DNA from 3 places in the Streptomyces sp. TLI_185 genome. Region 2 is predicted to be linked to each of the others. Evidence: riboswitches for the same ligand, from Rfam matches in the RefSeq annotation. Region 2 holds a riboswitch; each other region holds the start of a gene.

Region 1 (3,270 bases), 3.9 Mb from region 2:
GAGGCGCCCAGCATCCGCGCCGCCTCCTCCTGACGCGGGTCGAGCTGCCCCCACAGACCGCCGACGGTCCGTACGACGACGGCGTAGTTGAAGAAGACGTGCGCCAGCAGGATGGCCCAGACGGTGGTGTCCAGCCGTACGCCCCACAGCTCGTCGAGCAGTCCCCCGCGCCCGACGAGCGCCAGGAACGCCGTACCGACGACGACCGTCGGCAGCACGAAGGGGACGGTGACGACGGCGCGCAGCACCTGCTTGCCGGGAAAATCGAGGCGCGCGAAGACATACGCGCCGGGGAGCGCGACCAGCAGCGTGAGCGCGGTGGAGGCGAGCGCCTGCCAGGTGGTGAACCACAGCACGTGCCGGATGTCGGACTGCGCGACGACGTCCACGATCCGCCCGAACCGCCACACCCCATCCACCTTGAGCCCGCGCGCCACGATCGCGGCGACGGGCCAGGCGAAGAAGGCGGCGAAGAACGCGACGGGCACGGCCATCAGGCCGAGCCGCACCGCGCTCCCCGTACGCCTTCTGCGGACGGCTACTTCAGTACGAGTGACGTCCACGACTTGACCCACTGGTCACGGTTGGCGGCGATCCTGGTCGGGGCCATGGTCTCGGGGTCCTTGGCCGGCTGCCCGTACTTCACGAACTCCGGCGGCACCTGGGCGCCCTCGATCACCGGGTAGACGAACATGTTGAGCGGCATGTCCTCCTGGAACTCCTTGCCGACCAGGAAGTCGATGAACGCCTTTCCGCCCTTGGGGTTCCCGGCGTTGCTGAGCAGCCCCGCGTACTCGATCTGCCGGAAGCACGTGCCGTACGCCGTGCCGGTCGGCGCGGTCTTCGGCTTCGGGTCGCCGTAGATGACCTCGGCGGGCGGCGAGGAGGCGTAGGAGACGACGAGCGGCCGGTCCGCCTTGGCCTTCTTGCCGCCCGCCGACCCGGAGAACTCGTTGTTGTAGGCCTGCTCCCAGCCGTCGACGACCTTCACGCCGTTCGCCTTGAGCTTCTTCCAGTAGCCCTGCCAGCCGGCGTCGCCGTACTTGGCGGCGGTGCCGAGCAGGAAGCCGAGGCCGGGCGAGGAGGTGGCGGCGTTCTCGGTGACGAGGAGGTTCTTGTAGGCGGGCTTGACGAGATCGTCGAACGACTGGGGCGGGGTCAGCTTGTGCTTGCTGAAGTACGCCTTGTCGTAGTTGACGCAGATGTCACCGGAGTCGATGGGAGTGACCCGGTGCTTGGCCTGGTCGACCCGGTACTGCGCCTGGATCCGGCCCGCGCCCTTCGCCTCGTAGGACTGGAACAGCCCGTTGTCGAGCGCCCGGGAGAGCAGGGTGTTGTCGACGCCGAAGAAGACGTCGCCCTGCGGGTTGTCCTTGGTGAGGATGGCCTGGTTGACGGCCTGCCCGGCGTCGCCGTTCTGGAGGAACTTGACCTTGTAGCCGGACTGCTTCTCGAAGTCCGCGAGGACGTTCTTCGAGATCTTCCACGAGGCGTGGCTGACGAGGGTGACGGTCTTGGAGTCCGTCGAGCCCCCGCTGCCGGACGACGACCCGCACGCGGACAGCGTGACCAGGCCGAGACCGACCGCGGCGGCCACGAATGTCTTGGTGTGCACTGAATTCCTCCTGGCTGACCAGGAAGAGACGCGGCCCTGCCCGGGACCGCCGGAGAATTTCCACCGGCTCCCGGGCAGGGCGCAACAGCTCGAGTGAAGACCGAACTTCCTACCCAGAATGACCTGGGCAAGGTTCAGAGGGTCTGCGGCCCGGTTGCCGCACTCTCAGCGCTGTGGCGCTCCCCTGTCGGAATATGAAGATGTACGTACGGCCTCAGGTTACCGCTCGGTGGCCGCGAGCTGACCGCAGGCCCCGTCGATCTCCTGCCCCCGGGTGTCCCGGACGGTCACCGGCACACCATGTGCGGCGATGGCTTCGACGAAGGCCTTCTCGTCCTCGGGCCGGGACGCCGTCCACTTGGAGCCGGGGGTCGGGTTCAGCGGGATGAGGTTGACGTGCACGGGCTTGCCGCGGAGCAGCCGCCCGAGCCGGTCACCGCGCCAGGCCTGGTCGTTGATGTCGCGAATGAGCGCGTATTCGATGCTCAGCCGACGCCCGCTCTTCTCCACGTACTCGAACCCGGCGTCGAGGACCTCGCGCACCTTCCACCGTGTGTTGACGGGGACGAGGGTGTCGCGCAGCTCGTCGTCCGGTGCGTGGAGCGAGATGGCGAGCCGGCACTTGAAGCCCTCGTCGGCGAACCGGTGGATGGCGGGCACCAGCCCGACGGTCGACACGGTGATGCCGCGCTGCGACAGCCCGAGCCCGTCGGGGGCGGGATCGGTGAGCGCCCGGACGGCCCCGACCACGCGCTTGTAGTTGGCGAGCGGCTCACCCATCCCCATGAAGACGATGTTGGAGAGCCGCGCAGGCCCGCCGGGCACCTCGCCGTCCCGCAGCGCCCGCATCCCGTCGACGATCTGGTGCACGATCTCGGCGGTGGACAGATTCCGGTCGAGCCCCGCCTGCCCCGTGGCACAGAACGGACAGTTCATCCCGCACCCGGCCTGCGAGCTGATGCACATGGTCACCCGGTCCGGGTACCGCATCAGCACCGACTCGACGAGCGTCCCGTCGAACAGGCGCCACAAGGTCTTGCGTGTCGTCCCCTGGTCGGTCGACAGATGCCGCACGACCGTCATCAGCTCGGGAAGCAGCGCCTCCTGCAGCTTGCCGCGCGAACCGGCCGGGATGTCGGTCCACTCCGCAGGGTCGTGCGCGTACCGCGCGAAGTAGTGCTGCGAGAGCTGCTTGGCACGAAACGGCTTCTCGCCGATCTCGGCCACCGCTTCCTTGCGCTCGGCGGGCGTGAGGTCGGCAAGGTGCCGCGGCGGCTTCTTGGCTCCGCGGGGGGCGACGAAAGTGAGTTCTCCGGGCTTAGGCATGGCTGTACCAGTGTCGCAGATCAACTCATGTGACCTGCGGCTGTCGCTCGCTACGCTTGTCGTTGGTGGTCGTCACTGGTTGCCACCGAGCGGCGTAGGACGGCCCGGAGACGGCCCAGCGATGATCACTCGCCAACTGCCCGCCACTCGTCGAGACGGACCCTGACCTGGTGGTTGTGGGCGTGCAACGCTATGGCGTTCGGCACGCCATCCATACGTATGAAGACTCCGAAGGGCTGGCGGCCGATGACCTCCTATCGACGCGCTGAAGAATCAGTGGAGGCGCACGAGGAGGAATGGCGGCTTACTCAGGAGGCGCACGACGAGGA
Region 2 (3,270 bases):
CGGCACGCTGCGGAAGAAGCCGCCGCAGGGTGAGACGGCGGCCGAGCGGGTCGCCGAGACGCTGATGCGGGCCTTCCGGGCGCTGCAGCGCGAGCCACATCTGGCCGACGCGATGGTGCGTGCGCTGACGTTCGCCGACCGGAGCGTCTCGCCCGAGGTGGACCAGGTCTCCCGCCAGACCACCGTGATCATCCTGGACGCGATGGGCCTGGAGAACCCGACCCCCGAGCAGCTCTCCGCGGTCCGCGTCATCGAGCACACCTGGCACTCGGCCCTGATCACCTGGCTCTCGGGCCGCGCCTCCATCGCCCAGGTCAAGATCGACATCGAGACGGTGTGCCGGCTGATCGACCTGACGGATCCGGCGGCGTCCGGAAAACCGTCCTGAGGAGGCCGGAGGAAGTCGGCCGCGGTTCGGCAGCGCCCTGAAGGGGCGCGGGGCCCCGCCGCTGCCGCGGCCGATGTCACAGCCGATGTGCAACCCCGCCGCGGAGCCGCACATCGGCACAGCCGGCGGAGCGCCCAGCCGCGCCCATGGGCCCGGTCTCAGCGGAGCGCCTGGCCGCGCCCGACGGGCCCGGCTCAGCCGATCGCCGTCAGCCCGCTCCAGCTCCGCCCGATCACCGCGCCGTCCGCCCACTGCGCCAGCAGCCGCCGCGCCTCCTCCTCCGGGGCCGCGAGGGACACCGTCTGGGTGCCCGCCGGCAGGCTCCGCTCCTGCTGATGGGTGCCCTCGCTGCAGCAGGCGCAGAGCACGCGGACGCTGCTGGCGGGTTCGGCGCCGTAGCCGTGCTCGCCGAACAGCTCGAGCAGGGCCCTCAGGTCGTCCACCTCGCCGGCCGCCACGGTCACCTCCAGGGTGGGCAGCTCGGAGGCCTCGAAGAGGAGCAGTTCGTCGAAGACGGGGTAAGTGACGCCCTCGTAGCTCCGCTCCCCCTTCGGCTCGCCGTCGTGCACGACGATCTCGCCGTACCGCCGCCCTCCGGTCACGGGTACGTTGACCACTCGCCCGCGCGTCGGGCACAGCCGCTCGATCCACACGACCTCGCGCTCACCGCCGGTGTCGAGCCGCACGCAGGCGTTGCCGAAGCGGCCCACGATCTCGCCCTCACCCGCCGGGAGGTCGATGCCGAAGCCGGCCCAGGCGTCGCGCGCCGTCGCCCAGTCGCGCTGGATGGTCGCCGCGATGCCCAGGTTCCAGTGCGCGGGGTCACCCTCGCCGCGCGGGGCCCGGGCGGCCGCCTCGCGTCCGAGCTCGTACGCCTTCGCCCAGTTCCGCAGGAACTTGTGGGCGAGCGCGGCGTCGTACCACCAGTCGGCGCTCGGTTTCTCGTCCGGGAAGTGGGCGAGCACCTGCTCGTAGAGGCCGGCGGCGCGCAGCCACTCCTCGGCCTCCCACGCCTCACGAGCCTGCTTGATCAGCTGTCCGGCCTCGGCCTTGCGCACTCTTCCCCGCCCTGATCGTTCCTACGGCATTCGCAGGAGCGTAGCCCCGGCACACAAAGGACCTACGAGACGGGTTCCCTTCGCCGGCATTACCCGGGTCAGGTAGTGGAGGTCGCCTTCCGGTCGCAGACCTTGCGATCCACGGTCTTCCGGCCTCTCAGCCCGGACCGTCGACGTCGGTCCCAGCGGACTGACTGCTTCACGCCAGAATCGGCTACTCCGGTTCGGACTCCCTCACTCGTCCCGTAGGCCAATTCCCAGAATAGAACATCCGACCGGGAATGAAACCCCTGAAAGGGTACTTTTTCGGGCTCTACTCCTCCGGCGGGAACACCGGCTCCCCGCTCCCCAACAGCGTGATCACGATCGCCTCCACCGGGCAGTTCTCCGCCGCGTCCAGGATGCGTTCGTTGGCGTCGGTCTCCGGCCCGACGGGGTGGGACTGCATGGCGGAGTCGAGACGGAAGGCCCCGGTCGCCCGGTGGACGCACTGGGCCGAGCCGATGCACACGGAGCGGTCGACCTCGACGTGCCAGCGGTCACCCGCCCCCACGCTCGAATGCGCTCGCGCGGGAGGTACCCCCATTCGCTCAGCCCTCCCAGCCCGCCGGGAGATGGATCATCTTGTGTTCGAGGTACTCGCCGTAGCCCTCGGGGCCGAACTCCCGCCCCAGGCCGGAGTTCTTGTAGCCGCCGAAGGGGCCGAGCATGTCGAGGCTGAAGGTGTTCACCGAGTACGTGCCGGTACGGACCTGCCGCGCCACCTCGATGCCGTGCCCGACGTCCGCCGTCCACACGCTGCCGCTCAGCCCGTAGTCGGAGTCGTTCGCGATCTTCAGGGCTTCGGACTCGTCGCCGTACGGGAGCAGGCAGATCACCGGGCCGAAGATCTCCTCCCGCGCTATCCGCATCGAGTTGTCGACGTCGCCGAAGAGGGTCGGCTCGACGTACCAGCCGCGGTCCAGGCCCGGCGGGCGGCCGCCGCCGGTGAGGATCTTGGCGCCCTCCTCCTGGCCGATGCGGATGTAGTCGAGGTTGCGCTGCTGCTGGCGCTTGGCGACGAGTGGGCCGACCTGGGTCGCCGCATCCAGCGGGTCGCCGACGACCAGGGCGCTCGCCGCCGCCGCGAAGGCCTCGGCGAACTCGTCGTAGCGCGAGCGCGGCAGGAGGATGCGGGTCTGGGCCACGCACGCCTGGCCGTTGTTCATCCAGGCCGCAGGGACGACACCCGCGACGGTCGTCGCCACGTCCGCGTCCGGCAGGACGACCGCCGCCGACTTGCCGCCCAACTCCAGTGTCACGCGGGTGAGATTGTGCGACGCCACCTCCATCACGCGCCTGCCCGCCGCCACCGAGCCCGTGAAGGAGACCTTGTCGATCCCCGGGTGTCCGACCAGGTACTCGCTGACCTCGCGGTCGGCGGGGAGGATCGACAGCACGCCCTCCGGCAGGCCGGCCTCGCGGGTGATGTCGGCCAGGATGTACGCGTCCAGCGGCGACTCGGGCGACGGCTTGAGCACCACCGTGCAGCCGGTGAGCAGCGCGGGCGCGAGCTTGGCGGCGGCCACGAACTGCGGGACGTTCCAGGGGACCACGGCCGCCACGACCCCGACCGGCTCCCGCCGCACCAGGATCTTCCCGAGCACGCCGTCGCGCTTCTCCTCGTACGTGAAGTTCCGGGCGACCGTGATCGCCGCGTCCCACACCATCATCGCGCCGAGCGCCTGCGCGAGGACGCTCCAGGAGTACGGCGACCCGTTCTCGGAGGAGATCACGCGGGCGATCTCCTCGTGCCGTACGGCGATCGCGTCCTTGATGCGGGTG
Region 3 (3,270 bases), 1.9 Mb from region 2:
ATAGAACGGAGCTTCATCACAGATCTCCTGCTGAAGGTCGATGTTCTCCTTGATCTTGTGCATCGGGACGTGTCCCGGGCCCTCGATCATGGTCTGTACGTTGAAACGCTTGGCGATCCGGTTGAGTTCCCCGAGCGTGCGCAACTCCGCGAACTGCGCCTCGTCGTTGGCGTCCGCGATCGACCCCGGCCGCAGGCCGTCGCCCAGCGAGTACGTGACGTCGTAGGCGGCCAGGATCTCGCAGAGTTCCTCGAAGTTCTCGTACAGGAACGACTCCTTGTGATGCGCGAGGCACCACGCTGCCATGATGGAGCCGCCGCGCGAGACGATGCCGGTCTTGCGGTTCGCGGTGAGCGGGACGTACGGCAGACGGACGCCCGCGTGGACCGTCATGTAGTCCACGCCCTGCTCGGCCTGCTCGATGACGGTGTCCTTGTAGATCTCCCAGGTGAGCTCCTCGGCGCGGCCGTCGACCTTCTCCAGCGCCTGGTAGAGCGGCACCGTGCCGATGGGGACGGGGGAGTTGCGCAGCACCCACTCGCGCGTGGTGTGGATGTTGCGACCGGTGGACAGGTCCATGACCGTGTCGGCGCCCCAGCGGGTCGCCCAGGTCATCTTCTCGACCTCCTCCTCGATGGAGGACGTCACCGCGGAGTTGCCGATGTTGGCGTTGACCTTCACCAGGAACCGCTTGCCGATGATCATCGGCTCGATCTCCGGGTGGTTGACGTTGGCCGGCAGCACCGCGCGGCCCGCCTCGATCTCCTCGCGGACCACCTCGGGCGAGACGTTCTCCCGGATGGCCACGTACTCCATCTCCGGCGTGATCTCTCCGCGGCGGGCGTACGCGAGCTGGGTGACCGCCTTGCCGTCGCGACTACGGCGCGGCTGACGCGGCCGGCCCGGGAAGACCGCGTCGAGGTTGCGCAGACCGCCTCGTGGAGAGGTGTGCTTGATCCCGTCGTCCTCGGGACGGGCGGGGCGGCCCGCGTACTCCTCGGTGTCACCGCGGGCGATGATCCAGTTCTCGCGCAGCGGGGCGAGCCCCCTGCGCACATCGGTGTCGACGAGCGGATCGGTGTACGGGCCCGATGTGTCGTACAGCGTGACCGACTGCCCGTTGGTGAGATGCACCTGACGGACCGGCACCCGCAGATCGGGGCGTGAGCCCTCGACATATGCCTTGTGCCAGCCGATGGACTTCCCGGCCTCCTGGGACTGTTCGCCCTGAATGGGCTGTTCGTCCTGACTGGAGGCAGGCGTGCGTGCGTCCTTGTTGGTCATGAGACCTACTCCCTACGCCGGCATTACCCGGTAACAGGTTCGGCGGTCGACGCAGCGGTTTCCGTCTGTCGACGTTTCGTGGGGAACATCACTCGACTTCGGTGCTGTTCCACGTGAAACATCGCTGGGACGGAGGTCAGCGCCCTCTCAGCCCGGTGCTCCGAGCTCCCGCGTGTGCAAAGGTGCCTCCACGCTAGCGTCAATTCGGGCGCGCTGAACAGAGGGCCCCTGTCGTTCTTGCGATGATCGGGCGGTGACCACGACACATCAGCCCCCGTACCCCCCTCCGGAGCCGTCCCGCGGGCACGGCTCCAGGGACGGCAGCGGCCGTGGTTCCGGGGCCGGGCACCACCACGAGCCGGGAGCCGGCGCCGGGCACGGTCACGAGTCCGGTGGCGGGCAGGGGCCGGGGCACGGCCATGGTTCCGGCGGCGGGCACGGTCACTCGCACAGCCACGGTCCGGCGGCCCCCGTCTCCAAGCACCTGCGCAAGGTCATCGCCGCCATCCTCATCCCCTTCACCGCGGCCGTGCTGGTCGGCCTCGTGGTGCTGTGGCCCGGCGGCGCCCCGGCGCACAAGCGCTCCGGGGTGGGCTTCGACCGGCAGACCCAGCAGGCGACCGTCACCAAGGTCGTGAGCGTGAGCTGCAAGTCGGTGAACGCCTCGGGCGAGACCCCGACAGGGGACACCTCCACCGCCGAGGGGTCCTCCGCCCAGCAGCAGGCGAGCGGCACCTGCAAGAAGGCGACGATCCGCGTCGACACCGGCAAGGACAAGGGCCGTACGTTCACCGAGATCGTGCAGCCGGACCAGTCGCGGCAACTGCACGAGGGTGAGAAGGTCGTGGCGGCCTACGAGCCCTCCGCGCCGAAGGACCTGCAGTACTCGGTCGCCGATGTGAACCGCCGCTTCCCCATGGCGCTGCTGGCCGGCATCTTCGCGCTCGCCGTCGTGGTGGTGGGCCGGATGCGCGGGCTGATGGCCCTGGTCGCGCTGGCCGTCAGCTTCATGGTGCTGACCTTCTTCATCCTGCCCGCGATCCTGCAGGGCTCGAATCCGCTGCTCGTGGCGGTGATCGGGTCGAGCGCCATCATGCTGATCGCGCTCTACATGTGTCATGGGCTGTCGGCCCGTACGTCCGTGGCGGTGCTGGGCACGCTGCTCTCGCTCGTGCTGATCGGTCTGCTCGGCTCCGAGTTCATCGGCTGGGCCGCACTGACCGGCAACACGGACGACAACACCGGTCTGATCCATGGCCTGTATCCGTCGATCGACATGAGCGGTCTGCTGCTCGCCGGCGTCATCATCGGTTCGCTCGGTGTCCTCGACGACGTGACGGTCACCCAGACGTCTGCGGTCTGGGAGTTGCACGAGGCGAATCCGTCGATGGGCTGGCGGGGGCTGTACCGGGCGGGCATCCGTATCGGCCGCGACCACATCGCATCCGTCGTCAACACCCTCGTCCTCGCCTACGCGGGCGCCGCGCTGCCCTTGCTGCTGCTCTTCTCCATCGCGCAGAGCAGTGTGGGGGCGGTCGCCAACAGCGAGCTGGTGGCGGAGGAGATCGTACGGACGCTGGTGGGCTCGATCGGCCTGGTCGCCTCGGTGCCGGTCACGACGCTGCTCGCGGCCCTGGTGGTCGCGGCCGACCGTCCCGGCCCGGAGCCGGCGGCGGGAACGGTGGGCGCAGCGCCTGCTGCGGCGCGTACGGGGCGGGGCCGACGGCGCAAGCGGTGAGGCGAGGGCCACTCCGGCACGAGTGAACAGACACTTCGGGCAGTTCGGGGTCCAGCCACCCTGCGCATGGAGAAGCGTTACTGCGCCCTCCGCATCCCACGCAGAAGCGTTCCGGCCGGCCCCCGCTCTACCGTCTCAGCCCGCGCTCTGCTCCTCCGCCAAGATGCGGTCCAGAGCCTCGTCGAGGTGGGCGTCGAAGTCGGCGAGAGAGCCCTCCTGACCTAGTGGCACCAGCTTGTCGGTGCGGT

The links. A riboswitch is a leader RNA that binds a small molecule or an ion and turns the genes downstream of it on or off. The one in region 2 is predicted to bind thiamine pyrophosphate.
Region 1: it holds a riboswitch for thiamine pyrophosphate, as region 2 does, so the genes downstream of both, EDD92_RS33475 (thiamine ABC transporter substrate binding subunit) here and EDD92_RS15065 (tetratricopeptide repeat protein) in region 2, are expected to answer to the same signal.
Region 3: it holds a riboswitch for thiamine pyrophosphate, as region 2 does, so the genes downstream of both, thiC (phosphomethylpyrimidine synthase ThiC) here and EDD92_RS15065 (tetratricopeptide repeat protein) in region 2, are expected to answer to the same signal.

Annotation. Positions count from the first base shown of each region.
Region 1 is NZ_RKRB01000001.1:7,220,073-7,223,342, reverse strand. It holds gene EDD92_RS33480 (iron ABC transporter permease) at 1-494, opposite strand, end outside; gene EDD92_RS33475 (thiamine ABC transporter substrate binding subunit) at 539-1,615, opposite strand; TPP riboswitch at 1,704-1,811, opposite strand; gene rlmN (23S rRNA (adenine(2503)-C(2))-methyltransferase RlmN) at 1,835-2,941, opposite strand.
Region 2 is NZ_RKRB01000001.1:3,311,543-3,314,812, forward strand. It holds gene EDD92_RS15060 (TetR family transcriptional regulator) at 1-388, shown strand, start outside; gene EDD92_RS15065 (tetratricopeptide repeat protein) at 583-1,446, opposite strand; TPP riboswitch at 1,505-1,692, opposite strand; gene EDD92_RS15070 (ferredoxin) at 1,760-2,032, opposite strand; gene EDD92_RS15075 (aldehyde dehydrogenase) at 2,037-3,270, opposite strand, start outside.
Region 3 is NZ_RKRB01000001.1:5,204,836-5,208,105, forward strand. It holds gene thiC (phosphomethylpyrimidine synthase ThiC) at 1-1,284, opposite strand, end outside; TPP riboswitch at 1,277-1,466, opposite strand; gene EDD92_RS23930 (YibE/F family protein) at 1,538-3,022, shown strand; gene EDD92_RS23935 (SsgA family sporulation/cell division regulator) at 3,158-3,270, opposite strand, start outside.